2 regions of the Allobosea sp. P5_A5 genome follow, and region 2 is predicted to be linked to the other one. Evidence: predicted binding sites of a transcription regulator. Region 2 holds the regulator's gene; the other holds the start of a gene.
What was found. Region 2 encodes PhoB, which activates phosphate uptake and scavenging genes when phosphate is short. Its sites were predicted from a motif close to TGTCATNNANCTGTCAT; they were not measured.
Positions count from the first base shown of each region.

Region 1: the regulator PhoB is predicted to act here: its motif matches at 12,898-12,914, upstream of phnC (phosphonate ABC transporter ATP-binding protein).

Region 1 covers NZ_JBFUKY010000010.1:145,957-160,538, reverse strand. Annotated here, with positions in the region: gene AC1DR6_RS18730 (LbetaH domain-containing protein) at 1-484, opposite strand, end outside; gene phnN (phosphonate metabolism protein/1,5-bisphosphokinase (PRPP-forming) PhnN) at 483-1,082, shown strand; gene AC1DR6_RS18720 (DUF1045 domain-containing protein) at 1,195-1,890, opposite strand; gene AC1DR6_RS18715 (alpha-D-ribose 1-methylphosphonate 5-triphosphate diphosphatase) at 1,887-3,026, opposite strand; gene phnL (phosphonate C-P lyase system protein PhnL) at 3,029-3,727, opposite strand; gene phnK (phosphonate C-P lyase system protein PhnK) at 3,916-4,722, opposite strand; gene AC1DR6_RS18700 (alpha-D-ribose 1-methylphosphonate 5-phosphate C-P-lyase PhnJ) at 4,809-5,840, opposite strand; gene AC1DR6_RS18695 (carbon-phosphorus lyase complex subunit) at 5,837-7,024, opposite strand; gene phnH (phosphonate C-P lyase system protein PhnH) at 7,024-7,626, opposite strand; gene phnG (phosphonate C-P lyase system protein PhnG) at 7,626-8,057, opposite strand; gene phnF (phosphonate metabolism transcriptional regulator PhnF) at 8,141-8,893, shown strand; gene phnE (phosphonate ABC transporter, permease protein PhnE) at 9,042-9,896, opposite strand; gene phnE (phosphonate ABC transporter, permease protein PhnE) at 9,896-10,774, opposite strand; gene phnD (phosphonate ABC transporter substrate-binding protein) at 10,986-11,900, opposite strand; gene phnC (phosphonate ABC transporter ATP-binding protein) at 11,987-12,808, opposite strand; gene AC1DR6_RS18655 (efflux RND transporter periplasmic adaptor subunit) at 13,258-14,337, shown strand; gene AC1DR6_RS18650 (efflux RND transporter permease subunit) at 14,337-14,582, shown strand, end outside.
Region 2 covers NZ_JBFUKY010000007.1:135,838-150,419, forward strand. Annotated here, with positions in the region: gene AC1DR6_RS15315 (2-oxoglutarate dehydrogenase E1 component) at 1-377, opposite strand, end outside; gene sucD (succinate--CoA ligase subunit alpha) at 556-1,440, opposite strand; gene sucC (ADP-forming succinate--CoA ligase subunit beta) at 1,450-2,646, opposite strand; gene mdh (malate dehydrogenase) at 2,722-3,684, opposite strand; gene AC1DR6_RS15335 (TetR/AcrR family transcriptional regulator) at 3,961-4,560, opposite strand; gene zapE (cell division protein ZapE) at 4,564-5,742, opposite strand; gene AC1DR6_RS15345 (ABC transporter substrate-binding protein) at 5,943-6,764, opposite strand; gene AC1DR6_RS15350 (amino acid ABC transporter ATP-binding protein) at 6,943-7,734, opposite strand; gene AC1DR6_RS15355 (amino acid ABC transporter permease) at 7,731-8,627, opposite strand; gene argH (argininosuccinate lyase) at 8,624-10,042, opposite strand; gene AC1DR6_RS15365 (LysR substrate-binding domain-containing protein) at 10,138-11,049, shown strand; gene phoB (phosphate regulon transcriptional regulator PhoB) at 11,071-11,769, opposite strand; gene phoU (phosphate signaling complex protein PhoU) at 11,941-12,657, opposite strand; gene pstB (phosphate ABC transporter ATP-binding protein PstB) at 12,735-13,535, opposite strand; gene pstA (phosphate ABC transporter permease PstA) at 13,581-14,465, opposite strand; gene pstC (phosphate ABC transporter permease subunit PstC) at 14,486-14,582, opposite strand, start outside.

The sequences.
Region 1 (14,582 bases), on a different contig from region 2:
TGCGGATGACGCGGGCGGGGTTGCCGGCGACGATGGTGTAGGGCGCGACATCCTTGGTGACGACGGCGCCGCCCGCGACGACAGCGCCGTTGCCGATGTGGCGGCCGGCGAGGACGATCGCGCCATGGCCGATCCAGACATCGTGGCCGATGGTGACGGCATGCGAGCGTCGCCAGTCGAAGAAGGCGTCGTCGTCCTGAGCATCCTCGAAATAGGCGGACGCGCGATAGGTGAAGTGCGACTGGCTCGCCCGGTGCATCGGGTGGTTGCCGGGGTTGATCCGGGTCATCGCCGCAATCGAGCAGAACTTGCCGATCGTCGTGTAAATGACATTCGCGTCATTCACGACATAGGAGTAGTCACCGAGCGTCGATTCCGCGAAAAAGGTGCGCGCGCCGATTTCGGTATAGCGCCCGAGCGTCGCCTGCCTGACCTGCGCGGTCGGGTCGATCACAGGTTCCAGACCCAGTTTCTTGCCGGCCATGACCTCACTCCTCTCCGATGATGTTTCGTCCGCCCCGGTCTCGGGAGCGCTGGTGCTGGTGGTGGGGCCGTCCGGCGCCGGCAAGGACACGCTGATGGATGCGGCGCGTACCGAGCTGTCCGGCGACGAGCGCTTCCGCTTCGCGCGGCGGCTGATCACCCGGCCGGCGATGGCCGGGGCCGAGGATCACGATTCCTGCGACGAGGCGGCCTTCGCGGAAGCTGAGGCTGCCGGCGAGATGGCGCTGGCCTGGCGGGCGCATGGCCTGAGCTATGGCATTCCGGCGGCAGAGCTCGCGCCGATTGCGGCCGGCGCAGTCGTCATCGTCAACATCTCGCGCGGGACCATCGCGGAGGCCGAACGGCTGGCGCAGCGCGTCGTTGTGCTCAACATCACCGCGCCCCCGGCCGTGTTGGCGAAGCGGCTGGCGGCGCGCGGGCGGGAGAGCGAGGCCGACATCGCGGCAAGGCTGGCGCGCGAGGCCCCCCTGACCGCCGAGCATGCCAGGATCGTGACGATCCTGAACGACCGCAGCGTGGCCGAGGCGGCGAGCGATCTCGTCGCTTTGCTGCGCGGGCTGACGGCGCTGGAGCGCTGAAGCGTTTCTCGTCCTTGCGAGAAGCGCAGCGACGAAGCGATTCAGGAGGACTGGGCTGAATGCCTCACCCGGTCTTCCTGAATTGCTTCGCGGTGCTCGCAACAACGGATACTCATCCCAAGGGATGGGAATCGAGCAGTCGGAATCGGCCGGCGCGGTCGTCCTGCCGGTAGAGCGCGATGCGGTCGATGAGGACGGGACCGCGCGGCACGGCTTGCGCATAAGCCTGATCGAGTGCCAGCCGGATCGGGTCGACGCGTTCCGCCGCCAGCGAACCGGTCAGCGTCATATGAAAGTGGAAGGCGTCGCCGACATACGGATAGCCGAAGGCTTCGAGATAGGCGTGCTGGGCCGGGGTCAGCGGGCTCTTGAGGCGTCGCGCACGATCGGCTTCCGACATCGGCGCGCGGAACGGCTCGAAAGCCTGCACCATGGCGAAGGCGAAACGCTGTAACGCGTTGCTCGGCTCGCTCGGAATCAGGGCCACGAACCGGCCAAGCGCGTGAATCGAAAGCCCGGCGAGCGCCACGCTTTCCGTCGCGGCCGCATAGTTGTGGGCGAAGGCCCGCAGCTGGTCCTCGCCACGCCCCTGCGCCAGCTCGAACGGCGCTTTCAAGGTGGCGTGGAAACCGTAGCGACGCGGCTCCGCCGTCAGATCCGGCCATTCCTCAGGGCCGCAACCGGGCGGGACGGCGAAGGGGATGTCCTCCGCGATCAGCGCGTCATAGCCGAGGACACCCGAGCCGAAGCGCCAGAGCGCGCTGTCGGCTGCCGGCGCGTAATAGAGAGCGTAGCGCGGGCCGCTCAAAACGCGCGCTCGCCCTTCGACCAGACGGCGGCGAGGACCGGCGTCGCGCCCAGTTTCTTGAAGCGCACGATGTCGGCGCGCAGTCCCTGTTTCAGGTGGCCGCGATCCTTCAGGCCGAGGATGTCAGCGACCTTCCACGTCACCATGCCCATCGCTTCCGGCAGCGCGATGCCGTGGTCGTCGTTGAGCTTGAGCACGGCTTGCAGCAGGCTGGCCGGGACGTAATCTGAGGACAGGCCGTCGAGCAGGCCTTTCTCAGCCAGTTCCGAGACCGAGACACCGCCGGAATGCGAGCCGCCGCGCACGACGTTCGGCGCACCGGCCACGGTGGCGAGGCCATGGCTCTTGGCGGCCGCCGCCGCTTCCAGCGTGGTCGGAAATTCGGAGATCACGGCACCGGAGGCGATGCCCTCATCGACATGGTCGGGCGTGGTGTCGTCATGGGTGGCAAGCGGGATGTCACGGCTGCGGAAGATATCGACCACGCTTGCCCAGTTCTTGGCGACGTTGGCGGCGCCCTCGCGCTGACGAACCACCACGTCGTCCTCGAATTCCTCGACCGTCTTGCCGTTGCCAACGGCATAGGTCTTGAGGTGTTCGAGGTTGCGCCATTGGCGCTGGCCCGGCGTGTGGTCCATCAGCGAGACGAGCTGGACAAGTTCGTCGTCCTGATAGGGCTCGATATCGGCGAGAAGGTCGGGACTTGTCAGCTCACAGCGCATATGGATGCGGTGATCGATGCGGAAGACGTTCTCGCGCTTGCCCTCGGCGAGGGCCTTCATGACGTCGGCAAAGATGTCCTTGCGGTAGTCCTTTGCGGAGAAGGGCGTGCCGGCGCAGACCGCGTCGTAGACGGTGGTGACGCCTGCCGCCGCCATCTGCGCATCATGCACCAGCGCCGCCGCCAGCCCGTTCGGCCAGAAGACCTTGGGGCGCGGCATGAAATGCTTTTCCATGTTGTCGGTGTGCATCTCGACAAGGCCCGGCGCGACATAGTCGCCACCGATGTCGATCGCGCCCGGCAGGGAGGATCTGCCTTGATCGACTGCCGTGATGCCGCTTTCGTCGAAGGCGATGGTGCCGGTGACGACCTCGTTTTCGAGGATCAGCTTGGCGTTGGTGAGAACGGTCTGCATCGTCAGGCGGCCTTCCGGAAAGCGGTGATGTCGAGATAGCGCGTCGCGACCTTTTCGCGAACGGCCTCGTCGTGGAAAATCCCGACAATCGCCGAGCCTGCGGCGCGCGCCTCGGCGATGAGCTCGACGACCACGTCGCGGTTGGCGGCGTCAAGCGAGGCGGTGGGCTCATCGATCAGCATGATCGGCGAGGGATCGACGAAGGAGCGGGCGATGTTGACGCGCTGCTGCTCGCCGCCGGAGAAGGTCGCGGGCGCCAGGGTCCAGAGCCGCTCGGGGAGGTTGAGCCGGGCGAGCATGGCCTTGGCCTTGGACCTGGCGGCTTCGGGCGTCGCGCCACGCGCCAGCAGCGGGTCGCTGATGATATCGAGCGCCGAAACGCGCGGGATCACGCGCAGGAACTGCGAGACGAAGCCGAGCGTGCGGCGGCGCACGTCGAGCACGGTGCGGGGCACGGCGGAGACGATGTCGACCGGCCGCCCGGCGTGGGTGATGCGGATCGAGCCCTGCGTCGGTCGGTAATTGCCATAGAGGATGCGCAGCAGGCTCGACTTGCCGGCCCCGGAAGCCCCCGCCAGGACCAGCGCCTCGCCGGCTGCGACGGAGAAATTGACGTCGTCGAAGACGGGCAATCGCGTTCCGCCCTGATTGTGCAGGGTGAAGCTCTTTGCGACTTTCTCGACCTGGATCATCGTGGTCATGGTGTCAGTGCCTTGTTCCGGCGAGGTGACGCGGGTGTGACGGGCAGGCTGTCATTCCGGGCGGGCCGGAGGCGCGAACCCGGAACCCACGACTGGGTGAGATAAGATCATGACAGGCGCGATCGCTCACCCGGTCGTGGGTTCCGGGTTCTTCGCTGCGCGAAGCCCCGGAATGACAAAGGGTCAGCTCAAACACTTAGCACCGCCGAAGTGAGAAGCTGTGTGTAGGCATGATGAGGATCGTCGAGCACCTGGTCGGTCAGGCCCTGCTCGACGACATGGCCGTCCTTCATCACCATTAGCCGGTCGGTGAGCAGGCGCGCCACGGCGAGGTCGTGGGTCACGATGATCGCGGCCAGGCCGAGATCGCGCACCAGCACGCGCAGCAGGTCGAGCAGGCGGGCCTGCACCGAGACGTCGAGCCCGCCGGTCGGCTCGTCCATGAAGACGAGGCGCGGCTGTGAGACCAGCACGCGGGCGATCTGGAGGCGCTGCTGCATGCCGCCGGAAAATTGGCGCGGCCTGTCGTCGATGCGGGCGCCGGCGATCTCGACGCGAGCAAGCCAGTCGAGCGCCTGTTCGCGGATCCGGCCATAATGCCGGTCACCACGATCCATCAGCCGCTCGCCGACATTGCCGCCCGCTGTCACGTCCATGCGCAACCCATCACGCGGGTTCTGGTGCACGATGCCCCAGGCCGTGCGCATCAGGCGGCGGCGCTCCTGCTCGGACACCGAGTAGATATCGAGCGGCTCAGGGCCGCCGCGAAACAGAACCTCGCCGGTATCGGGCTTGTCGATGCCGGCGAGGCAGCGCAGCAGGGTCGACTTGCCGGAGCCGGATTCGCCGACGATGCCGAGCACCTCGCCGGGCCAGAGGTCGAAGGAGACGTCCGCGCAGCCGATGCGCTCGCCATAGAAGCGTGAGAGGTTCGCGACGGATAGGAGGAGTGCGGGTTCGAGGGTGGTGTCGGGGAAGGTGGTGTGGAGGGTCATGAAGTTGCTCCCGGCTGGACGGCCTGCATCGTCATGCTCGCCACAAGGGCGAGCATGACGGGGCGGGGCATCAAAAATGCGGAGGGTCATGACGAGGCCTTTCCGACCAGCCCGCTCGCGGTCGCGTCCCCCAGCATCGTCCCGCGATGGCCGTCCGCGCGGCGCGTCTCGCAGAAGTGGCTGTCGGAGCAGACGAACATGCGTCCGCCCTGGTCGTCGATGATGACCTCGTCGAGATAGCTGTCGCTCGCGCCGCAAAGGCCGCAAGGCTGCGTCCAGCTCTGGATGCGGAAGGGATGGTCCTCGAAATCGAGGCTCTTCACGCTGGTATAGGGCGGGATGGCGTAGATGCGCTTCTCCCGGCCGGCGCCGAAGAGCTGGAGCGCCGGCGAGTTGTGCATCTTCGGGTTGTCGAATTTCGGGATCGGCGAGGGCGCCGTGACATAGCGGCCGTTCACCAGCACCGGATAGTCGTAGGTCGTCGTCACCTCGCCGAAGCGGGCGATGCTCTCGTAAAGCTTCACCTGCATCAGCCCGTATTCGGCCCATGCGTGCATCTTGCGGGTCTCGGCCTCGCGCGGCTCCAGCTTGCGCAAGGGCTCGGGCTGGGGAACCTGATAGACGATGGTCTGCCCGCTTTTCAGCGGCGCTTCCGGGATGCGGTGGCGGGTCTGGATGATCGTCGCGTCTTGCGTCGCCTCGCAGGTGCGGGCAGCGGCCGTGCGCTCGAAGAAGCGGCGAATCGAGACCGCGTTGGTGGTGTCGTCGGCGCCCTGGTCGATTACTTTTAGCGTATCGGCCGGGCCGATGATTGCGGCTGTGACCTGGATGCCGCCGGTGCCCCAGCCGCGCGCCAGCGGCATCTCGCGCGAGCCGAACGGCACCTGATAGCCGGGGATCGCGACGGCCTTGAGCAAGGCGCGGCGGATCATCCGTTTGGTCTGCTCGTCGAGATAGGCGTAGTTGTAAGCCGGCTTTGTTTCTCCAAAGCCCTCATCCTGAGGAGAAGCCGCAGGCTTCGTCTCGAAGGATGTTTCAGAGGGTGCTGGAGCATCCTTCGAGACGCCGCTACGCGGCTCCTCAGGATGGGGGCTGAGTTTGGGGAGATGAAGGGTCATTCCGCTGCCTCCTGCAGGGTGTCGCTTTCCTGGGCCAATCGCTCCTCGCGCTCCCTGCGGATGCGACGGATCAGCTCCAGTTCGCCCTGGAAATCGACGTAATGAGGTAGTTTGAGATGCTCGACGAAGCCGGCGGCCTCGACATTGTCGGAGTGGTAGAGAACGAATTCGTCCTGCTGGGCCGGGTATTCCGCCGCTTCGCCGAAGTCGCGGCATTTCAGCGCCCGGTCGACCAGCGACATCGACATCGCCTTGCGCTCGGCATGGCCGAAGACGAGGCCGTAGCCGCGGGTGAATTGCGGCGGCACGTCCTTCGAGCCGTCGAACTGATTGACCATCTGGCACTCGGTCAAGGTGACCTCGCCGAGATCGACAGCGAAGCCTAGCTCCTCCGGCACGAATTCAACCGAGACCTCGCCGACGCGAACCTCGCCCACGAAAGGGTGGCTGTTGCCGTAGCCGCGCTGGACCGAATAACCGAGACCAAGCAGGAAGCCCTCGTCGCCGCGTGCCATCGATTGCAGGCGCACGTCGCGGCCGGCCGGAAAGGAGACCGGGTCGCGCGTCAAGTCGAAAGGGCGGGGATCGCCTTCGGGCGGTACTTCCGCTTCCATCAGGCCCTCGGCGCCGAGAATGTCGGGCACGCGCGGCATGTGGGTGTCGAGCGGAGCTTTCAGGCCGTCATGCTCGGGCTTGACCCGAGCATCCCCAGGCATGGGGGCTCGGGCGCCCTCTCCTTCGGAGGTGGCCGGGCCAAGCCCGGCCATGACGGCTGCGTTCTCCATCAACCCGAAATCGAACAAGCGGTGCGTGTAGTCGTAGGTCGCGCCAAGCACCTGCCCGCCGGGCAAATCCTTGTAGGTCGCGGAGACCCGACGGCGGATCGCCATCGCGGCGGTATCGAGCGGCTCCGACGAGCCGAAGCGCGGCAGCGTGGTGCGGTAGGCGCGCATCAGGAACGCCGCCTCGATCACGTCGCCCTGTGACTGCTTCAGCGCCAGCGCCGCGAGGTCGCGATCGTAGAGCGAGCCTTCGTTCATAACGCGGGCGCAGGCGAGGCCCTGTTGCTCGCGAATTTGGGCCACCGAAATCTCCGGCACGGTCGGGTCGCCACGACGCGCCTCCGCGACCAGATCATGCGTGGCGAGGATGGCAGCCTCGCCGCCTTTGACGGCAACGTACATCAGGCGGCCTCCTCGATCTGCGTCGTGCGCGGGAGGCCGATCAGGTGCTCGCCGCAGGTCAGGATGAGATCGACGCCAAGCGGATAGAGCGCGCCGTTGTCGCGCCATTCGTCATGGAATCCGGCGCGCAGGCCCTGCGGGGCGATCTCACGCGTGCTCTCGATGCCGGGGCCGGAGAGTTTGAGGGCATCGCCGCCCTCCAGCGCCGTGCATTGCAGTATGATCGTGGTCGAGCGTTCCGGAAACTGGTCCGAGCCGGAATCGAAGGCGGACGGTTTCGGCTCGGCGACGCCGGCGTCGAGCACGGCGAAAGCGGCCTGCGCCGGGTCTTCGGTCAGGGTCGAGCCGCAATGGAAGCGCAGCCAGGCGCCGGCCGGGCCGTTGCGCAGCGCTTCGGGTAGCCAGACCGGCGTCTCGTAATCCGCGAGCGTCAGCAGGGCCGTGGCGGTCGCCGGATGCAGCCCTTCGGGGGCGGCGATGGCATCCGTGATGGCAAGGGGCAAGCCGGGCTCAGACAGCGCGGCCAGCAGCGTGCGGAAAGCCGCCTGCGACTGGAAGACCGGATCGGAAAAGCCGGCGGTGATGACAGCCTGGTTCGTCATCACGCCCCCCGGACCAGCGTGAAGAAATCGACCTTGGTCGCCGCCGCCTTGCGCGAGGCCTGCTCGCGGCGGGCTTTTTGGCCCTCGTCCAGCGCGGCGATGCCGGACTGAAGGGCTCCACCCTCGACCTCGTCCTGAAGGCGGGCGTCGATCACGGCGGCGAGCCGCGCCTTGGCGTGGTCGCGGCCGAGCGCATAGGAAAAGCCCATCCGCCCATTCGAGAGCCGCACCACGCAGCGCGTCATCGTGGCTTCGCCGAGATTGAAGCGCCGGCCTGCGCCGCCGGCGCGGCCCTCGACCATCACGGTCCCGGTCTCGGGTGCCTTCAGCACCTCATGCTCGGGCCATGTGCCAATGAGCGTCGCGATCTCGTCGCGGGAGGCGCGGGCGATTACCGCCATCCATCGCTGTCGGGCTGTTTGGGTGTCCATCCGCCGGCTCGCTGGTCAATCTTGAATGTCTAGACTATGATATCTCGGTCGGTGAATGTCTATACTTTTTGGATGAAATTTTGATGACGGATGTAACGCTTCCGATCGGCGCGGATGGCGAGGGTGGAACGGCCTGGCGGCGGATTGCCGACGAACTCGCGCAGGCGATCGAGCGGGAGGATTATCGGCCGGGCGACACGCTGCCGGCCTCCGTCGCGCTGGCGGAGCGCTACGGCGTGCATCGCCACACGGTGCGGCAAGCGTTCCGGCATCTTGCCGATCTCGGGTTGGTGACGGTCGCGCGCGGGCGCGGCACCCAGGTCAGCGCGCGGCGCGTGCCTTATCCGATCGGTCGGCGGGTCAGCATGCGCACCAATATGGGCAAGCTGGGCCTCGTCGGGACAAGTCGAATGCTCTCGTCGGAGCAGGTCTTGGGCGAGGCGTCGGCCTGCAAGGCGCTGGGCCTGAAGACCGGGACACCGCTCTGGCGCCTGCGGGGCCTGAGCCTCGCGGACGGCACGCCGATGGGCACCGGAACGCATTGGCTTTCGGTCGAGCGATTTCCCGATTTCGACCAGGTGTATCGCAAGGCGGAAGGCTCGATCACCGCCGCCTTCAAGGCCTATGGCATCGCGGATTATGTGCGCCTGTCGACGCGGCTGACGGCGCGCATCGTCGACGAGGCCGAGGCGGATCTGCTGGAGATCGCTCCCGAGGCGGCCGTGATGATCTCGACGGCGATCGACGCCCTGCCGGACCTGACGCCGATCCATCTGGTCACCAGCGTCTTCGCGGCCGAGCGCATGGAGATGGTGATCGAGCCGTTCGGGGATTGAGCGGGGCGCTCGTCCCGTCATGGTCGGGCTTGTCCCGACCATCCACGGCTTCTCTGATCGAGCGTCGTGTTCAAGACGTGGATGCTCGCCACGAGGGCGAGCATGACGGTGTGCAAGACGCTCGGGTCTTCCTAGGTCGCCTCTCCCGCTACACCGCCCGCTTGCCGATGATCGCGAAGCGCAGCTTGCTCGACAGGAAGTCGATCGCCGAGACTGCCGCAAGGATTAGCAGGATCAGGAAGGAAACCTGCTGCCATTCCAGGGTTCGGATCGTCTCGGCGAGATACAGCCCGATGCCGCCGGCGCCGACGATGCCGATGATGGTGGAGGAGCGGGTGTTGGACTCGATGAAGTAGAGCACCTGGCTCGCGATCACCGGCAGCACCTGCGGCAGCAGACCGAAGCGGATCTCATGGGCCTTGCCGCCGCCGACGGAAGCGACGCCCTCGACCGGCTTGCGGTCCGCCGCCTCGATTGCCTCCGAATAGAGCTTGCCGAAGGCGCCGAGGTCGCTGGTCATGATCGCCAGCATGCCGGCGAAGGGGCCTAAGCCCACGACATTGACCCAGATCAGCGCCCAGATCAGCGCATCGACGCCGCGGATCGTGTCGAGCGAGCGCCGCGCGAGGAAATGCACGATGCGATTGGCGACGACATTGCGCGCCGCAATGAACCCGAGCGGCAGAGCGAGAATCGCGGCGAGGACTGTTCCAAGGAACGCGATGGCAACGGTTTCGAACAGCGCCCTGACGAAGATCAGCGCGCGCGTCCAGGAGCCGGGATCGGGCGGTAGCATCAGCACGATGAAGGTGCCGAGATTGTTCAGCCCGGTGAGAACGCGCCAGAGCGTTGTCTCCAGCGTGGTCAGCCCATAGACGAACAGCGCGAGCAGCCCGACCACCGTGCCGATGGTGGCGATACGGGTCGTGAGGGAGCCCCGGATCGCGTCACGGTGCCGGGCGAGGATGTCGGCGCGCTCGGCGGCGGTGATGGCGGAGCTCATCAGCGGCCTTCCCGGCTCAGAAGCGCGTGGCGCAGGCGCTCGGTGCCGAGATCGATCAGCATCACGGCGAGGATGATCAGCAGCAGGATAGCGCTGACGTCACTGTAGTAGAACTTGCGGATTGCCTCGATCAGGTCCTGGCCGATGCCGCCGGCGCCGACGAAGCCCATGATGGAGGCGCCGCGCACGTTGATCTCGAAGCGCAGCAGCGCATAGCTGGCGAAGTTGGAAAGGATCTGCGGCACGACCGCGAAGCGGACGATCTGCCACCAGCTGCCGCCGGTCGCGGCGATGCCGTCGACCGGCTTCAGATCGATGTTCTCGACCACCTCGGAGAAGAGCTTGCCGAGTGCGCCCATGGTGTGGATCGCGATGGCGAGCACGCCGGGCAGCGGCCCGAGCCCGAAGGCGATGACGAAGATCAGTGCGAAGACGATATCGGGAACGGTGCGGCAGAATTCGAGGAAGCGGCGTAGGCCGAAGCGCAGCCAGGGCGCGCTGCCGAGATTGCCGGCTGCAGCGAAACACAGAGCGAAGCCGCCGACGACGCCGAGCACCGTCCCGACATAGGCGATCAGCACGGTCTGCCAGAGCAGGCGCAGCCAGCGATGCAGGCCCCAGTACCATTCGCCGAGATCGGCACCGAGCGTCGCCCAATGCAGGCTCGGCACGGTCTGCCAGATGTAGTTCGGGAAGCGATGGATGTTGTCGAAGAACTTGCCCGGATCGACCTCCGATCCGCGCGCCGCCAGCACGACGCAGACGAGAAAGATGGCCGCACCGATCAAGGCTTGGCGGCGCTTGGCGCCGGCCGCCTGCCGATAGGTCTCGGCGTGGGCGCGCACGGCCGGGTCGTTGCGGTCGATCGCGAGGGTCATGAATTCTGCGTCCGTGGCCCGATCAGGCGCGGGGAACCCCTCTCCTGTAAGGAGAGGGGCAGGGGTGAGGTGTAGGCCCTCAGACCAGCGAGGCAAGATCTCACCGCAGCAGCGGTTGGGGCTCAGCAAACATGTCTGCTGGCCGACCCTCACCCTGCCCTCTCCCTCCGGGAGAGGGTTCCTCGCGCCCTAATCGGAAAGAATACAAGGCTTACGAGGACTTCTTCTTACGGAGTTCGTCGACGAACTTGTTCAGGTCGACGATCGGATCGTAGGCGGCGTTGTCGACGGCGACGAGCGGGCCCTGCTTGCCTTCATAGATCTTGTCGAAGGCGGCCTTGTCCTTGGTGGCGAGGTTGAGCACCGCGGCGCGGATCTTGGTCTTGAGGTCGTTCGGCAGGTCGGTGAGGTAGGCCATCGGCGAGTTCACGATCTGCTGCGACTTGTAGATGATGCGGAAGTCGTCCGCCTTGACCATGTTCTTGCGCGACATGCGCAGCAGGTTCGATTCCTGCTCGTCGTTCCACCAGTTGGCGGCCATGTCGATCGTGCCCTGCTGCAGGGCAATGATCGCGTTCTCGTGGCTGCCGGTGTAGACGACCTTGGAGAAGAAGGTCTCCGGATCGATCTTCATGCTGTTCAGCGCGAAACGCGGCACGTTGTTGCCCGAGGTCGAGTTCGGGTCGACGAGGCCGAGGTTCTTGCCCTTCAGGTCCTCGATCTTCTGATAGGGCGAGTCCTTCTTCACGTAGAAGACAGAATAGTAGCCCTTGGTGCCGTCGATGTTAGTCTCGATCGCGAAGGCGTCGACCTTGGCCCCGGTCATCAGGGCACGGGCGAAGGAGGAGGGGCCGTACATGCCGATATGGATGTTGCCGGCGCGTTGGCCTTCGATGATCGCGGCGTAGTCGTTGGCAATGCGCAGCGTGACCTTGGTGCCGAGCTCCTTGGCGAGATAATCCACGAAGGGGGTGTAGCGCTCGACGACGCCAGAGGCGTTCTCGGCCGGGATGATCGCGAAGATCAGCTCGGGATATTTCGCCTTCCAGTCTTGCGCGAAGGCAGGGGCGGCCGCAGCGGCGAGGCCGGCGGCGGCGAGCTTGAGGGTGTGACGACGGGTCAGCATGGTGGATGCTCCTGTTGGGAACGGCTTGATCGATCGGGCAGGTTCGTAGTCGGGCAGGCTCGTCTGGGCGGCGCGGGCGCGGCCGGTCAGGCGATCTTTTCGCGCTTGGCGCGCATGGCTTCGGAGGAGACGATGGCGTCGAGCGCATCCAGCGCCTCTGCGCCGGCGTCCTTGGCCTCGATGCCGTAAAGCTCGGCGGCGACCTCGCGGGTCAGCGCCTGGGGCACGTCGTCGAACACGACCTTGCCGCCGGCCATGCCGATCAGCCGGTCGCAATACTTCGCGGCGATGTCGAGGTCGTGCAGGTTGCACATCACGGTGATGCCGTCCTCGCGATTGATGCGGAACAGCGCGTCCATCACAACCTGGGTGTTGCGCGGGTCGAGCGAGGCGATCGGCTCATCGGCGAGGATGATGCGCGGCTCCTGCACCAGCGCTCGGGCGATGGCGACGCGCTGCTGCTGCCCGCCGGAGAGGGTTTCGGCGCGCTGCGCCAGCAGATGGCCCATGTCGAGCCGCTCGAGTGCGGCGATGGCGCGGACCTTGTCGTCCTCGGAGAAGCTCTTCACCAGCGTCAGCGCCGGCGAACGGTGGTTGAGACGGCCGAGCAGGACGTTGGTCAGCACGTCGAGGCGTCCGACGAGGTTGAACTGCTGGAAGATCATCGCGGTGTCGCGGCGCCATCGCCGCAGATCGGCGCCCTTGAGCGCCGTCACGTTGCGGTCCTCGCTGATGATGCGCCCGGCGCTCGGCTCGGCGAGGCGGTTCAGCATCCGCAGCAGCGTCGATTTGCCGGCTCCGGAGCGACCTATGACGCCGACCATCTCGCCCTTGGGAATCGAGAGCGAGACGTTGTCGACGGCGTTCTTGTCGCCGAAGCGCTTGGTCAGGCCTTCGATACGCAGCATGAGGCGATCCCGGACAGGGCGAGGCATGGCCCGCCACCGGATTTAACCCGGCCACGGCCCTTGCATGCGGTGACTGCTAGGCGCGGCAGATGACGGCCGCATGACGGGCGCAAGACCTGCTTCCCGTCCCGCGTGCGGCGCAGGCACGGAGCCAACGTTTTCGTGAGTTCCGCGAATAGGCCTTGGATGCCGGCTCCGCCGACGGCAGGATACAGAGCGGTTTCGGCAAGCCTGACAGGGTCTCGTTCGTTGGGGCCTGCGCTGTGCGAGCCACATGCAGCCGATGACAGGGATGGCCGGCAGGCATCTTGCATCGGTGCCGGAAACGCTAAGGCCAGCGCCGGATTGATTCAAAACCGTCCATTTCCGGGCGTATGTGGCGCTTGCGCATCTGGTCGGGTGGATCGTTCCAGATAAGACTAATCCAACGTCATGGAGCCGATGTCCCGATGAAGCGGTTTGTTCTCCTCCTCCTGGTCGCTGGCCTCGCAGGTGGCGGATATTACGGCTATCGGCACTATCTGGCCGGGGGCGAGCCGGCCCGGGCCAGTGCTCCGGCTGCGCCCCGCGCCATCCCGGTCGAGGTCGCCGCCGTCGAGCTGATAACCGTGAAGGAAGAGGTCGAGGCGCTGGGCACGCTGGCGGCCGACGAGTCCATCGTGATCGCACCGGAAATCGCCGGCCGCGTCGTCGCGCTCGGCTTCAAGGAGGGCGAGCGCGTCAAGGCGGGGCAGGAACTGGTCAAGCTGGATACCGCCATTCTCGACGCCGAATTGAAGCAGGCCATGGCCGATCTCGGCCTGGCGCGCGACACCAACGAGCGGCTCAAGGGGCTGGTTGCGCGCGGCTCGGGCACGCAGGTCGCGCTCGACGAATCCACCGCGCGGCTCGCCTCCAGCGAGGCGCGGCTCCAGCTCGGCAAGGCGAAGCTGGCGCAATCGACGCTCGTGGCGCCGTTCAGCGGCGTCGTCGGCCTGCGCTCAGTCGGCGTCGGCGATTATGTGCCGGTCGGCAAGACGCTGATCACCCTGACCAATATCGACCCGATCAAGATCGACTTCCGCGTGCCGGAAATCTATCTTGCCCGCGTTAAGACCGGCCAGCCTGTGCAGGTGCGGATCGATGCCGCGCCGGACCGCGCCTTCACCGGGCAGATCTTCGCCATCGACCCGGTCGTCGATGTCAACGGCCGCGCCATCCGCCTGCGCGCCACCGTGCCCAATGCCGATCTCAGCCTGAAGCCCGGCCTGTTCGCGCGGCTCTCGATCGTCATCGACAGCCGCGAGAACGCCATCGTCGTGCCCGAAATGGCGGTGGTGCCGGACGGTATCGGCAAGATGATCTACGTCGCCGAGAACGGCAAAGCGCGCCGCGTGCCCGTCGAACTCGGCAAGCGCCTGCCCGGCAAGGTCGAGGTCATCGGCGGGCTGAAGCCCGGCATGCAGATCGTGACCGCCGGCCAGATGCGCCTGCGCGACGGCGCCACCATCGCGGTCAAGGATTCCATCGTCCGCACGAGCCAGCTCTGATGGGCGGTTTCGAGCTTTTCGTCCGCCGGCCCGTTCTCTCGACGGTGCTGAGCCTGCTGGTGATGCTGGTCGGCATCGTCAGCTATGGACGGCTGACGGTGCGCGAATATCCGAATATCGACGAGCCGATCGTCTCGGTGCAGACAACCTATCGCGGCGCCTCGGCCGAGATCATCGAGACGCAGGTCACACAGATCCTCGAGAATTCGATTGCCGGCATCGAAGGCATCGAGATTATCTCCTCG
Region 2 (14,582 bases):
AGCATGATGGCGCGCACGGAATCGCGCGTCGCCTGCTGCACGTCGGAGGCCGAAAGGGTCGCACCCGCCGCCTTCGCCTTGGCACCGAGCTTATCGGAAACCGCCTTCTCGACCTGGGCCCAGTTTCCGTCCAGCGCCGAGATCAGCTCGCCATTGGCGGTTATCGGCCAGTTCGGCTTCTTCCAGGAGGCGCCCTTGGCGTTCTCCAGCACGGACTGCTTGTCGTCCTGCAACGCGCCGAAGAAGCTCCGCCACTGCTCGTCGACCGAATTCGGATCGGTCTCGTAGCGGGCGTAAAGGTCCTCTATATAGGCCGCGTTTCCGCCGTAGAGGAAACCGGTCTGCGCGAGAGCCTCGTTATTGTCCTGGCGAGCCATGATGCTCCTGCCTTCCTTCGCCGCTTGCTCAGGCCCGGACCCTTGCCCGGACCTCCTTCAACCTGCCGTCATGCTCGGGCTTGACCCGAGCATCTCTTGCCAGTGTTGCCATCGCCTCCTCCGGGACGAGATAGTCGGGTCAAGCCCGACCATGACGCTCTGGAGAAGCGGCAGCGCCTCAGCCCTTCAACACTTCGACCAAGGTCTTTCCAAGGCGCGCCGGCGAGGGCGAGACCCGGATGCCAGCCGCTTCCATCGCCGCGATCTTGTCTTCCGCGCCGCCCTTGCCGCCCGAGATGATCGCGCCCGCATGGCCCATGCGGCGTCCCGGAGGAGCCGTGCGGCCGGCGATGAAGCCGACCATCGGCTTCTTGCGGCCACGCTTCGCCTCGTCCTTGATGAACTGCGCTGCGTCTTCCTCGGCCGAACCGCCGATCTCGCCGATCATGACGATCGAGGTGGTCTTCTCGTCCGCCAGGAACATCTCGAGCATGTCGATGAACTCGGTGCCCTTGACCGGGTCGCCGCCGATGCCGACGGCCGTGGTCTGGCCGAGGCCCTCGTTCGTGGTCTGGAACACCGCCTCATAGGTCAGCGTACCCGAGCGCGAGACGATGCCGACGGAACCGGGCTTGAAGATGTTGGCCGGCATGATGCCGATCTTGCATTCGCCCGCCGTGACGACGCCGGGGCAGTTCGGCCCGATCAGGCGCGACTTGGAGCCGGCCAGCGAGCGCTTGACGCGCACCATGTCGAGCACCGGAATGCCCTCGGTGATGCAGATGATCAGCGGGATTTCGGCGTCGATCGCCTCGCAGATCGCGTCGGCAGCGCCCGGCGGCGGCACGTAGACGACCGAGGCATCGCCGCCGGTCTTGTGCTTGGCTTCGGCGACCGTGTCGAAGACCGGCAGGCCGAGATGCAGGCTGCCGCCCTTGCCCGGCGAGGTGCCGCCGACCATGATCGTGCCATAGGCGATGGCCTGCTCGGAGTGGAAGGTCCCGTTCTTGCCGGTGAAGCCCTGGCAGATGACCTTGGTGTTCTTGTCGATCAGGATGGACATGTCTGCTCCTCAGGCCTGCTTGACCGCGGCGACGATCTTCTGCGCCGCATCGTCGAGGTCGTCGGCGGGAATGACGTTGAGGCCGGATTCGCGGATGATGGTCTTGCCTTCCTCGACATTGGTACCTTCGAGGCGCACCACCAGCGGAACCTGAAGGCCGACCGCCTTCACCGCCGCGATGACGCCGCGCGCGATGACGTCGCACTTCATGATGCCGCCGAAGATGTTGACGAGGATGCCCTTCACCTTCGGGTCGGCGGTGATGATCTTGAACGCCGCCGTCACCTTCTCTTCCGAGGCGCCGCCGCCGACATCGAGGAAGTTCGCCGGGCTTTCACCGTAGAGCTGGATGATGTCCAGCGTCGCCATGGCGAGGCCGGCGCCGTTGACCATGCAGCCGATCGTGCCGTCGAGCGCGATATAGGCGAGGTCGTACTTCGAGGCCTCGATCTCCTTCTCGTCTTCCTCCGTCGTGTCGCGCAGCGCGACGATCTCGGGATGACGATAGAGCGAATTCGAGTCGAACGAGATCTTGGCGTCCAGGCACTTGATCTGACCCTGCGTGGTCACGATCAGGGGGTTGATCTCCAGCATGTCCATGTCCTTGGCCACGAACGCGCTGTAGATCTGCGCGAGCACCGTGCCGGCCTGCTTGCCGAGATCGCCCGACAGCCCGAGGATGCGCGCCATGGCACGGCCGTGATGCGGCATGATGCCGGTCGCCGGATCGACCGAGAAGGTCTCGATCTTCTCGGGCGTGTCGTGAGCGACGGCCTCGATGTCCATGCCGCCTTCGGTCGAGATGACGAAAGCGATGCGCGAGGTCTCGCGATCGACCAGCGCCGAGAGGTAGAACTCCTTCTCGATGTCCGAGCCGTCCTCGATATAGAGGCGGTTGACCTGCTTGCCGGTCTCGCCGGTCTGCGCGGTCACCAGCGTATTGCCGAGCATTTCCTTGGCGTGGCTCTCGACCTCCTCGACCGACTTGGCCAGGCGCACGCCGCCCTTGGCGTCGGGACCGAGTTCCTTGAACTTGCCCTTGCCGCGACCGCCGGCATGGATCTGGCTCTTCACGACATAAAGCGGGCCGGGCAGCTTCTTGGCGGCCTCGACGGCTTCCGCCACCGTGAGCGCCGGGAAACCGGCAGAGACGGGCGCGCCGAACTCCTTGAGGAGCGCCTTGCCCTGGTATTCGTGGATGTTCATATGCTCGGTTTCCCTGGCAGCGAAGAGAATGGCGAAAGACGGCGATCGCGCAGGCGACCGCCGTCGTGTTGAAGATCAGGCCAGCGAGGAGTCGACCGACTTGCAGGCATCGATCAGCGTCTGGACCGACGCGACCGACTTCGCGAGCATGTCCTTCTCGGCACCGTTGAGGCGGATCTTGACGACGCGCTCGACGCCCTTGGCGCCGATCACCACCGGCACGCCGAGGAACATGTCCTTTACGCCGTACTGGCTCTTGAGATAGGCCGCAGCCGGCAGGACGCGCTTCTGGTCCTTGAGATAGCTCTCGGCCATCGCGATCGCGGATGCGGCCGGAGCGTAGAAGGCCGAGCCGGTCTTGAGCAGGTTGACGATCTCGCCGCCGCCCTTGCGCGTCCGGTCGACGATGGCGTCGACGCGCTCCTGCGTCGTCCACTTCATCTTGATGAGGTCCGGCAGCGGGATGCCGGCGACGCCCGAATAGCGAACCAGCGGCACCATGTCGTCGCCATGGCCGCCGAGCACGAAGGCCGAAACGTCCTTGACCGAAACCTGGAATTCCTCGGCGAGGAAATAGCGGAAGCGGGCGGAGTCGAGGACACCGGCCATGCCGCAGATCATGTTCGGCTTGATGCCGGAGAACTTCTGCAGGGCCCAGACCATCGCGTCGAGCGGGTTGGTGATGCAGATCACGAAGGCCTTGGGAGCATATTGCTTGATGCCTTCGCCGACCGCCTTCATCACCTTGAGGTTGATGCCGATCAGGTCGTCGCGGCTCATGCCAGGCTTCCGCGGCACGCCGGCGGTGACGATGATCACATCCGCGCCCTTGATGTCCTCATAGGTATTGGTGCCGCGATAGCCGGCATCGAAACCGTCCACCGGGGAGGATTCGGCGATGTCGAGGCCTTTGCCCTGCGGAATGCCGTCGGCGATGTCGAACAACACGACGTCGCCCAGTTCCTTGAGGCCCGCGAGATGGGCGAGCGTGCCGCCGATCTGGCCGGAACCGATGAGGGCGATCTTCTTACGGGCCATGGCCGTATCCTTCATGTTCGGGGCCATGGGAGACATGGCCAGGCGAGAGGCCGGCGGGCCGGCGAACCGTGCGTTGCTTTGGCCCAGACCGGGCTTTTGCCGCAACCCTTGCCGAAAAAGCGGCTTTTCCGGGGCAATGCCTATGTTTGCCTCAATGACAAAAGCGACTCTTGATTTTTCAAGGACTTGCAGAAGGCGCCGACTGGCTCACCCCGTTAAAAACCCGCAAAACACCATAATTACAATATACAGATTCTGTAAATCGTAACATGATTTTCAGACGATGCCGCTTCCGATCACCCTCAGGATCACACGGATCAGCGTTGCCAGCCGCGTATCGACGGAGGCCTGCGGGACATCGCCTTCCAACGCCAGGGAAGCGGGATGGATAAAGCGATGCGTCGCATCGATCACGAAGGCGATCGCCCGGTCCCGGTCGCGGGGCTCGAACACGCCGGTGGCGATTCCCTCGTCCACGACGCGCTCGAACAGGGTGCGAACCCGCGTGCGGTTGCGCCGGCTGATCGCATGCCGCTTGGCGACCGCAAGCGACAACGCCGCGAACAGATGCGGCTCCTCGTGCAGCAGATCGCGATTGGCTTTGGCGAGGCCGAGGATCAGCCGCTCAAGCTTGTCGTCGGCGGGGTCGGGCCCATCGGCGATATCGGCGAGCTTGCGCTCGGTCGCCTTGAGCCAGACATCGACCACCGCGTCGACCAGCGCCGCGCGCGAGGGAAAGTAGCGGTAAACGTTCGCGTGCGTCATTCCCGCCTCTTCGGCGACGGCGACGACGGTGAACCGCTTCAGGCCGAACTGGCGCAGATGCTCGCTGGCGACCGTGAGGATGCGGGTCTCGCTCGGCTCGCGCTGCGGCATCGGTCAGGTTTCCACCAGCCCGGTCGTGTCGCCGCTCGCCGTCGAATCCGGCCGGCCATGCGGTTTGGCCAGATAGTCCTCCGAGCGCATTTCGATCAGCCGCGAGACGGTGCGATCGAACTCGAAGGCCTCGCGCCCGCGGCTGGCATGATAGAGTTCATGCGGTTCGGCAGCGGCCGACGCGACGAGCTTCACATGATGCTCGTAGAGCGTATCGATCAGGATGATGAAGCGCTTGGCTTCGTTGCGCCGGTCGAAGTCGAGGACGGGGATGTCGTCGAGCACCAGCGTGTGGAAGCGCTGCGCCAGCGCGATGTAGTCGGAGGCGCCGTAAGCCTGTGCGCAGAGGTCGGCGAAGCTCGCCCGCGCCACGCTGCCCGCAGCCTGCGGAAGGACGAGCTCGTGCCCCTGCACGCTCAGCACCGTCCGTTTGCCTTCGGCCGTGCCCGATAGTGCCTTGAAGGCGGCATCGAGCGCGGCTTTCGCCTTCTCGTCGGCAGGCACATGATAGACCGGCGCCCCTCCGAGCTTCTCCAGCCGGAAATCCGTGCGGGCATCGAGCTTCAGCACCTCGACCCTGGTCTGAAGCAGCTCGATGAAAGGCAGGAACAGCGCCCGGTTGAGGCCGCCCTCGTAAAGCCGCGACGGCTCGACATTCGAGGTCGCGACGACGACGACGCCAGCCGAAAACAGCGCCGTGAACAGGCGCCCGAGGATCATCGCGTCAGCAATGTCGGTGACGGTGAACTCGTCGAAACAGAGCAGATAGGCCTCATCGGCCAGATCGGCCGCAACCGGCGCGATCGGGTCGGCATCCCTAACCTCGCCGCTCTTGATTTTCTGGCGGTAGACGCCGATGCGGCGATGCACATCCGCCAGGAATTCGTGGAAATGGACCCGGCGCTTGCGTCGCACCGGCGCGCCCTCGAAGAACAGGTCCATCAGCATGGTCTTGCCGCGCCCGACCGAGCCCCAGATATAGAGCCCCTTCGGTGCCTCTGCCGTGTCCGATTTGCGGCCGAAAAGCCAGCCCAGCGCGCTGCCCTTGCGGGCCAGCCGGCGCGCTGCGAGCGTCTCGCCCAGCGACTGAAGCCTCTTCACCACAGCGACCTGCGCCGGATCGCGCTCGATGGCGCCGGCCTCGACAAGGGCGGTGTAGCGGTCGGTGAGCGAGGCGGTCATGATGTAAGAGGCAGCGTCGTCCGGAGAAAGGCCTTTCTGGGTTACGGCAGCGCTGCCGCGTGGGCAAGGGCGCGGCCGGACGAAGCCATCAAGCACCCGTCATTGCGAGCGAAGCGAAGCAATCCAGGGGCGGCAGCGCTCGACGCCCCCCTAGATTGCTTCGTCGCTCCGCTCCTCGCAATGACGGTTGTGCCAGCGCTTTACTCGCCCTTATTAAGCGAAATCGGCTTCAGCGGATTGTCGACCAGCCCGTACTTGGCAATCAGCGCATCATAGCCGCCATTGGCCTGCAGCTTGTCGAGCGCACCCTTGACCGCGTCGCGCAATTGCGTGCCCTCAGCCGTCTTCGCCAGCGGCGTGCCGACCAGCGTCATCGTGAAGGGCTTGCCGAGCGGGATATAGGTGTTCGGCTCCAGCTTCTGGAAATGGGCCATCGTCTCGCTGCCCTGCACCGCCGCCTGCAAGCGCTGCGTCTTGAGCTGCGTGCGCGCATCGACCGAGCCCTCGGTGCCGACGACGTTGATCGCGGGCTTGCCCTTGGCGACGCAGTTGGCCTGGCTCCACTCGCCGATCTGGACCGGCCAGTTGGTCGAGCGGCTGGCGCCGACCGTCTTGCCGCAGAGGTCTTCCGGAGTCTTGATCTGATCCTTGAACGGCGTGACCGTGTAGAACTGCGCGCCCGAAACCAGATAATCGACGAAATCGACCTGCTCACGCCTCGCCGGAAGGTCGCTCATGCCCGCCATCGCCATATCGACGCGGCCGGTCTGGATCGAGGGCAGCATCTGTGCGAAGGCCGTCTCCTGCCACTCGACCTTGAGGCCAAGTTCTTTGCCGATCGCTTCGCCCAGTTCGATGTCGAAGCCGGAAAGCTGGTTGGTCGCCGGGTCCTTGAAGGCGATCGGCGGATAGTTCGGCTGCGTCGCGATGACGAGCTTGCCGGCGGTCTTGATGCGTTCCGGCAGGGCCTGCGCCTGGGCGGCGAGCGTGGTCGCGGCAAGCAGCGCCGCCGTCAATGTCATGCGAAGCATCTGGTTTTCTCCCTCGGTTGTTTGAAAGCGTATCTTCTGCGTACCAGCCCCACCGTGATTGCGAGCGTCAGACAAGCAATCCAGGGGACGTAGAGCTCTGCCGCCTCTGGATTGCTTCGTCGCTATGCTCCTCGCAATGACGACAAAGCGGATCGAACCTTCAGCGAAATCACTTGAGCACGGCGGCGATGAAGTCACGGGTGCGCGTCTGCGTCGGTGCCACCAGCACGGTCTGCGGCGGCCCCTGCTCGACGATCTCGCCCTTGTCCATGAAAACCACGTCGCTTGCCACCTCGCGCGCGAAGCCGAGCTCATGCGTGACGACGATCATGGTCATGCCCGACGCCGCGAGATCGTGCATCACAGTCAAAACCTCGCCGACCAGTTCGGGGTCCAGCGCAGAGGTCGGCTCGTCGAACAGCATCAGCTTGGGCTTCATCGCCAGCGCACGCGCAATCGCGATGCGCTGCTGCTGGCCGCCGGACAGTTCGCTCGGATAGGAATCGCGCTTCTCGGCGAGGCCGACCCGCTCCAGCAGCGCCATCGCCTCGGCGACGATCTGCTTGCGCGGCTGCTTCAACACCGTCAGCGGCCCCTCGATGATGTTCTGCAGGGCCGTCATGTGGTTGAACAGGTTGAAGCGCTGGAACACCATGCCGGTGGCGAGCCGCTGACGCGCGATCTCGACATCGCTGAGTTCATGCAGCTCCTCGCCGGCGCGGCGATATCCGATCAGTTCGCCATCGACGGCGATCGCACCCTTGTCGATCTTCTCGAGCTGGTTGATGCAGCGCAGCAGCGTCGATTTGCCCGAGCCGGACGGCCCGATGATGCACTGCACGGAGCCGGGCGCGACCGAAAGCGAAACGTCGTTCAACGCCTTCAGCTCGCCGAAGAACTTGCTGACATGGGCGATCGTGACGATCGCAGGCGCGCCAGTCACTATTTCAACCGCGCTCATGCTGCCTCCCGCGGCACGGCGGCGCGTTTGGCGGGACGGCGCGTGCCCCGGCCCTTGGAGTAATAGCGTTCGAGGAAATACTGGCCGATCTGCAGCAGCGTCACAACGATCAGGTACCAGCCGGCGGCGACGATCAGCAATTCGATGACGCGGGCATTGGCGTAATAGATCGTCTGCGCGTTGCGCAGGATTTCCGAATACTGGATCACGCTGGCGACAGAGGTCAGCTTCACCATGCTGATCACCTCGTTGCCGACCGGCGGGATGATGACGCGCATCGCCTGCGGCAGCATGATCCGGCGCAGCGTCGTCAGCCGCGTCATGCCGATCGCCTTGGCGGCTTCGGTCTGGCCGGTATCGACGGAGAGGATGCCGCCGCGCACGACCTCAGCCGTATAGGCGCCCTGGTTCATGCCGAGCCCAAGCAGGGTCGCCATGAACGGCCCGATGATGTCGATGGTGCGCCACGAAAAAAGGCCGGGGATACCGATAGTCGGGAAGACCAGCGCGAGGTTGAACCAGATCAGCAGTTGCAGCAGCAGCGGCGTGCCCCGGAAAAACCAGATGTAGAACAGCGCCACCCCACGCAGCACGGGATTGGGCGACATGTACATAACCGCGAAGACGACGCCGAGCACGACGCCGAGCGCCATCGCACAGACCGTCATGATCAGCGTATTGCCCAAGCCTGAGAGGATCGCCGGCGCGGTGAAGAACTGCGCGACGACCGGCCAGGCGATGTCGCCCTTGGCGAAGGCGAAGCCCATCCACACCAGCACGGCGATGATGAGCACAGCCGCGATCCAGCGCCCGTAAAAACGCCGCGGCACGATCCGGAGGCCAGCGACACGCGCCAGCTCCTCGCCGCCGACATGCGAGACCGCTCCGCTCATCGCAACGCCCCTTCCCCGCACCAGCCCTCGAAGGCGGCAAGCTTTTCGCGGAACCGGCCGATCTGCGCGACGACCTGTGCCGGAGCGGTGCCGCCATGACCGCTGCGGGCCGCAACAGCCGCGTCGAGCGTCAGGCAGTCCAGCACGCCGGCATCCAGCCGTGGATCGACGGCCCGGAGATCGACAGCGTCGAGCCTTTCAAGATCGCGCCCCATTTCCTCGCAATAGCGCACCAGCGCCCCCGTGATCTCATGCGCCTCGGCGAAGGGAATTCCCTTGCGCGCGAGATAGTCCGCGACCTCCGTCGCCAGCGTGAAGCCCAGCCCGGCTTGCGCCCGCATCGGCGCGGTATGCACCTCCATGCTGGCGATCAGCCCGGCGAAGGCCGGCAGCACCTGCTCCAGCACGTCCACCGCGTCGAAAGCCGTCCGCTTATCCTCCGCCAGATCGCGGTTATAGGAAAGCGGCAGCCCCTTCAACGCTCCCAGCATCGTCACCACGTCGCCGGCCAGCCGCGAGGCGCGCCCACGCGCAATTTCCGCGATGTCCGGGTTCTTCTTCTGCGGCATGATCGAGGACCCGGTGGCGAAACCGTCGTCCAGCGTGACCCAGCTGAACTGGCGCGAGGTCCACAGTGTCACCTCCTCGGCGAGCCGCGAGAGGTTGGTCAGTGTCAGCGCCGCGACGAACAGGAATTCCGCGACATGGTCGCGCGCCGCCACCGCATCGACCGAATTCTCGAAGGGCGCATCATAGCCGAGCGCCGTGGCGCTCAGTTCCGGGTTCAGCGTGATCGCCGAACCCGCAAAGGCCGCCGCGCCCAAAGGCGACTGCCCGGCGCGCTTTTCCCAGTCCGCGAGACGCGAGGCATCGCGCAGCAGCACCTGCCCATGCGCCATCAGCCAATGCCCGAACGTCGCCGGCTGGGCGTTCTGCAAATGGGTGAAGCCCGGACAGATGCTTGCCGCATGCTGCTCCGCTTGGTCGGCGATTGCAGTCAGCAGATCCGCGAGCATCCCTCCGAGCGGGCGTGACGTCTGCCGCAGATAGAGCTTGAGATTATTCGCCGCCTGGTCGTTGCGAGAGCGCCCTGCCCGCAGCTTCGAGCCGATGACACCGGTGCGCTCGGTCAGCACGCGCTCGATGAAGGTGTGGACATCCTCGTCCCCAGCGCTCGGCGCAATCCGGCCCGCAGCAAAATCAGCCGCGATCGCATCGAGTGCCTCAAGGATCGTCTCGCGCTCTGCCGCATCCAGCAGACCCGCTCGGGCCAGTTCAGCCGCATGCGCCTTGCTCCCGGCGATGTCCTGCGGCACCAGCCGGGCATGCTCGCCGGCCGCGCTCGACAGCTTCATCAGCCGCGGGTCCGGCGGCTTGCGGAACCGGCCACCCCAAAGACGCGTCGTCTGGTTCATGCTGCCGGCTCCTGCCCCTCGGGCAGAATGACCTCTTGACCGGCGAGCCAGCAAACGAAACCATCTCCCGGCCCTAGTCGCAAAAGGAATACCCTATGGCCGCAGGCCGGCCACCTCCTTCATCGACCGCACTGCGAGCCTTCGCAACCGTTGCCCGCCTCGGCTCGACGGCGCGGGCCGCCGTTGAGGTCAACCTGACGCAAAGCGCGGTTTCCAAGCAGATTCTGTCGCTGGAACAGCACCTCGGCGTGATGCTGTTCGACCGAAACCCACTGGGGCTGAAGCTGACCGAGGCCGGCGCGATCTACCTGCCTTACGCGCAAGCCGCGCTGGAGCAGATGGGTCGCGGCGCGATGCGGCTGACCGAGCGCGCCGCCATCGCCCGGCCGATCCGCCTGCATATGGTCGCGGTCGCCGGCGAGCGCTGGCTGATGGAGCGTTTTCCCGCCTTCGCCCAGGCTCATCCCGGCATCGACGTGCAGTTCACCAACTATGTCAGCGAGAGCGAGAGTGAAGAGCCGGATATCGAGATCAACCACGGCACGCCGCCCTGGCCGGACCGGCAGGCACACTACCTCTTCGGCCGCGACGTGGCGCTGGTCGCAGCGCCGGAACTGATCGAGCGCATGGGCGGCTTCAGGCGGCCCGGCGACATCCAGAAGATGACGCTCCTGCAGCACTTCCAGATGCCGACCTTCTGGGCCGAGTTCACCGAGGCCCATGGCCTGCGCGGTGCCGTGCCGGCCCATACCGTCCGCTACGGCTATTATTCGGTGATCACGCGGGCGGCCGTCGCGGGACTTGGCGTCGCGCTGGCCCCGCGCTGCTATGTCGCCGAGGAACTGGCTTCAGGCGCATTGGTCAACCCGCTCGACCTCGGCTTCGCCAGCGCGATCGGCTGCTGGCTGACCTTGAAGCGCGACGCGCCGAAACGGTCGGGGCTCGACGAATTGCTGGCCTGGCTCTTGTCGGAAGCAGCGACCTTCGACGCCGGCACCCGCGCCTGAGGTGCCGGGCCTCCACAGGGATCAGCCGCGCGCGAACGTCTCGTCGAAGGCATAGCCCGCGCCGCGCACCGTGCGCAGCGGGTCTTTCATGTCGGTGGGGGTGATCGCCTTGCGCAGCCGCCCGACATGCACATCGACGGTACGCTCGTCGATATAGACGTCCCGCCCCCAGACGGCATCGAGCAACTGGGCGCGCGAATAGACCCGGCCCGGCGCCTGCATCAAAAATTCGAGCAGGCGGAACTCGGTCGGCCCGAGATGCAGCTCGCTGCCGGCGCGGCGCACGCGGCGCGTCGTCCGGTCGAGTTCGAGATCACCCGCCTGCAGCAGCCCGGCGACATGCCCCGGCTTCGCCCGGCGCAAGAGAGCCTGGATGCGTGCGATCAACTCTGGCAGCGAGAACGGCTTGACGACGTAATCATCGGCACCCGTCGCGAGGCCCCGCACGCGCTCGGTCTCCTCGCCACGCGCGGTCAGCATGATGATCGGCACGCGCTCGGTGTCGCGGCGCGAGCGAAGGCGGCGGCACAGCTCGATGCCGGAAAGACCGGGCAGCATCCAGTCGAGAAGCACGAGGTCCGGCGTCGAGTCGCGCAGATGCAGCTCCGCATCGTCGCCCCGCGCCACGCTGTCGACCTCGAAGCCCTCGGCTTCGAGATTATAGCGCAGGAGCAGGGTGAGCGGCTCTTCGTCCTCGACGATCAGGATGCGTGCGGCCATGGCTGGTTCCGTTCTTGGCGTTCAGCGGGCTCTCCCCGTCATGCTTAGCCCTGGGGCGAGCATCCACGTCTCGAACACCACGCTCGCCGAAGGAAGATGTGGATGGTCGGCGAAGAGCCGACATGACGGGGGCCGACCATGACGGGTGCAGACCCCGCCGGGCGATCTGCGTCAGCTTTCCACCGGCTCGAGCGAAATATTCGTGGTGTCGAGCTTCGGCCGGTTCGTATCGAGCGAGTCGCCGGTGATCAGATAGTGGATGGTCTCGGCGATGTTGGTGGTGTGGTCGCCGATGCGCTCGATGTTCTTGGCGCAGAACAGAAGATGCGTGCAGAAGGTGATGTTGCGCGGGTCTTCCATCATATAGGTCAGGAGTTCGCGGAACAGCGAGGTGTAGAGCGCGTCGATCTCGTCGTCGCGGCGCCAGACCTCCAGCGCCTTCTGCTCGTTGCCGGCGGCATAGGCGTCGAGCACGTCCTTGAGCTGGGCCTGCACCAGCCGGCTGATGTGCTCGAGGCCGACGACGGCGCGGTGCGGCGGCTGGAACTGGCCGGCGATGGCCACTGCGCGCTTGGCGATGTTCTTGGCGAGATCGCCGACGCGCTCGATGTCGGCGGCGATGCGGATGGCCGAGATCAGCTCGCGCAGGTCGTTGGCGAGCGGCTGGCGGCGCGCGATGGTCAGCACCGCCTTCTCCTCGACCTCGCGCTGGAGATTGTCCAGGCGCTGGTCGGCGCTGATGATCTTCTGGGCGAGCGCGGTGTCGCGGCGCACCAGCGCCACGGTCGAGTCGCCGAGCATGCGCTCCGCCATCCCGCCCATTTCGGCGAGGCTGCGGCGGATGCCTTCAAGGTCGGTATCGTAGGAACGAACGATGTGGTCGGTCATGTGGTGCTCCTCCGGCGCATCGGCCCGAAAAGTGGAAACCGGTTTTCGGGCAAGCCGATACGAAACAAAATCGCCGCTCAGCCGAACCGGCCGGTGACGTAGTCCTGCGTCTGCTTTTTGGCCGGGTTCATGAAGATCGTGTTCGTCGGCGCGAACTCGATCACCTCACCCAGATACATGAAGGCGGTGTACTGCGAGATGCGGGCCGCCTGCTGCATGTTGTGCGTCACGATGGCGATCGTGAAATCGCTCTTCAGCTGCTCCAGCAGATCCTCGATCTTGCCGGTCGAGATCGGGTCGAGCGCCGAGGTCGGCTCGTCGAACAGGATCACCTCTGGCTTCTGCGCGATGGTGCGCGCGATGCACAGGCGTTGCTGCTGGCCGCCCGAGAGGCCCATGCCGGAGCTCCGGAGCTTGTCCTTGACCTCGTCCCACAGCGCGGCGCGGCGCAGCGCGCCCTCGACGCGATCGTCGAGCTCGGATTTCGGCGGCTTCTCGTACAGGCGGATGCCAAAGGCGACGTTGTCGTAGATCGACATCGGGAACGGCGTCGGCTTCTGGAACACCATGCCGACACGCGAGCGCAGTTCGTTGACGTCGACGTCGTTGGAGATGACGTTGCGCCCGTCGAGCATGACCTCGCCGGTCGCCTTCTGTTCGGGATAGAGCGAATAGATCCGGTTGAAGATGCGCAGCAGGGTCGACTTGCCGCAGCCCGACGGGCCGATCAGCGCCGTGACGTGCCGGTCGCGGAAGTCGAGGCTGATGTTCTTCAGCGCCTTGTGCTCGCCGTAGTAGAAATCGAGGTTCTTCACCGCGATCCGGACGGGAGCAGCGGCGTCGAGCGTCTGCGGGGAAAGTTCAAGGGTCGAGAGCATCGACTGAGGTCCCTCAGGGTCGGGGCGATAATGCGGTTTCAGTTCTCACTTACCGCCGGCGACGATACGCCGGGCGATGAGCGAAAGGATGAGGATGGACATGGTGATGATCAGCGACCCCGCCCAAGCGAGCTGCTGCCAGTTTTCATAGGGCGCGGAGGCGAATTGGTAGATCGTGACCGGCAGATTGGCGATGCCGCCTGCCAGGCTGGGCGAAAACCAGGAATTGTTGTTTAGCGCGGTGAAGATCAGCGGCGCCGTCTCCCCGGCGATGCGGGCGAGCGCCAGCAGGATGCCGGTGACCATGCCCGATTTCGCGGCGCGCCAGGTCACGGCGGTGATCACCACGGAGGGCGGTGCGCCCAGCGCCGAGCCAGCCTCCCGCAACGGGCCGGGCACCAGGCTCAGCATGTCTTCCGTGGTGCGCACGATGACCGGGATCGCGATGATGCCGAGCGCCACGCCGCCGGCCCAGCCGGAATAGCCCCGGAAGGGCTCGACCAGGATGACGTAGACGAACAGGCCGATCAGGATCGAGGGCGCCGAAAGCAGGATGTCGTTGATGAAGCGGATGATGTTGGCGAGCTTCGAGCTGCGGCCGTACTCCGCCAGCCAGGTGCCGGCCAGCACGCCGACCGGCGTCGCGACCGCGATGCCGAGGAAGGTCAGCACGATCGAGCCCACGATCGCGTTGGCGAGACCGCCGCCCTCGGAGCCCGGACCCGGCGTGACATGCGTGAAGGTCGCGAGCGAGAGCCCGCCGATGCCCTTCACGATCAGCATGCCGAGGATCCAGAACAGCACGAAGATGGCGATGAAGGTGAAGCTCGTCGCGATGATCTTCATCGCGCTGTCGGCCGTGCGGCGGGCCGGGCGCACGCGGCCCCACGGGATGTGGGAGGAGGTTGCCGGGGCGGAGGCGGTGCTCATGCTCATCTCAGGTCCCAGCCTCAGAACTTCTTGACGCGGGCGACAAGCAGCCGCGCGATGACAAGGACGACAAAGGTGACGAAGAACAGGATGCAGCCCAGCGCGATCAACGAATTG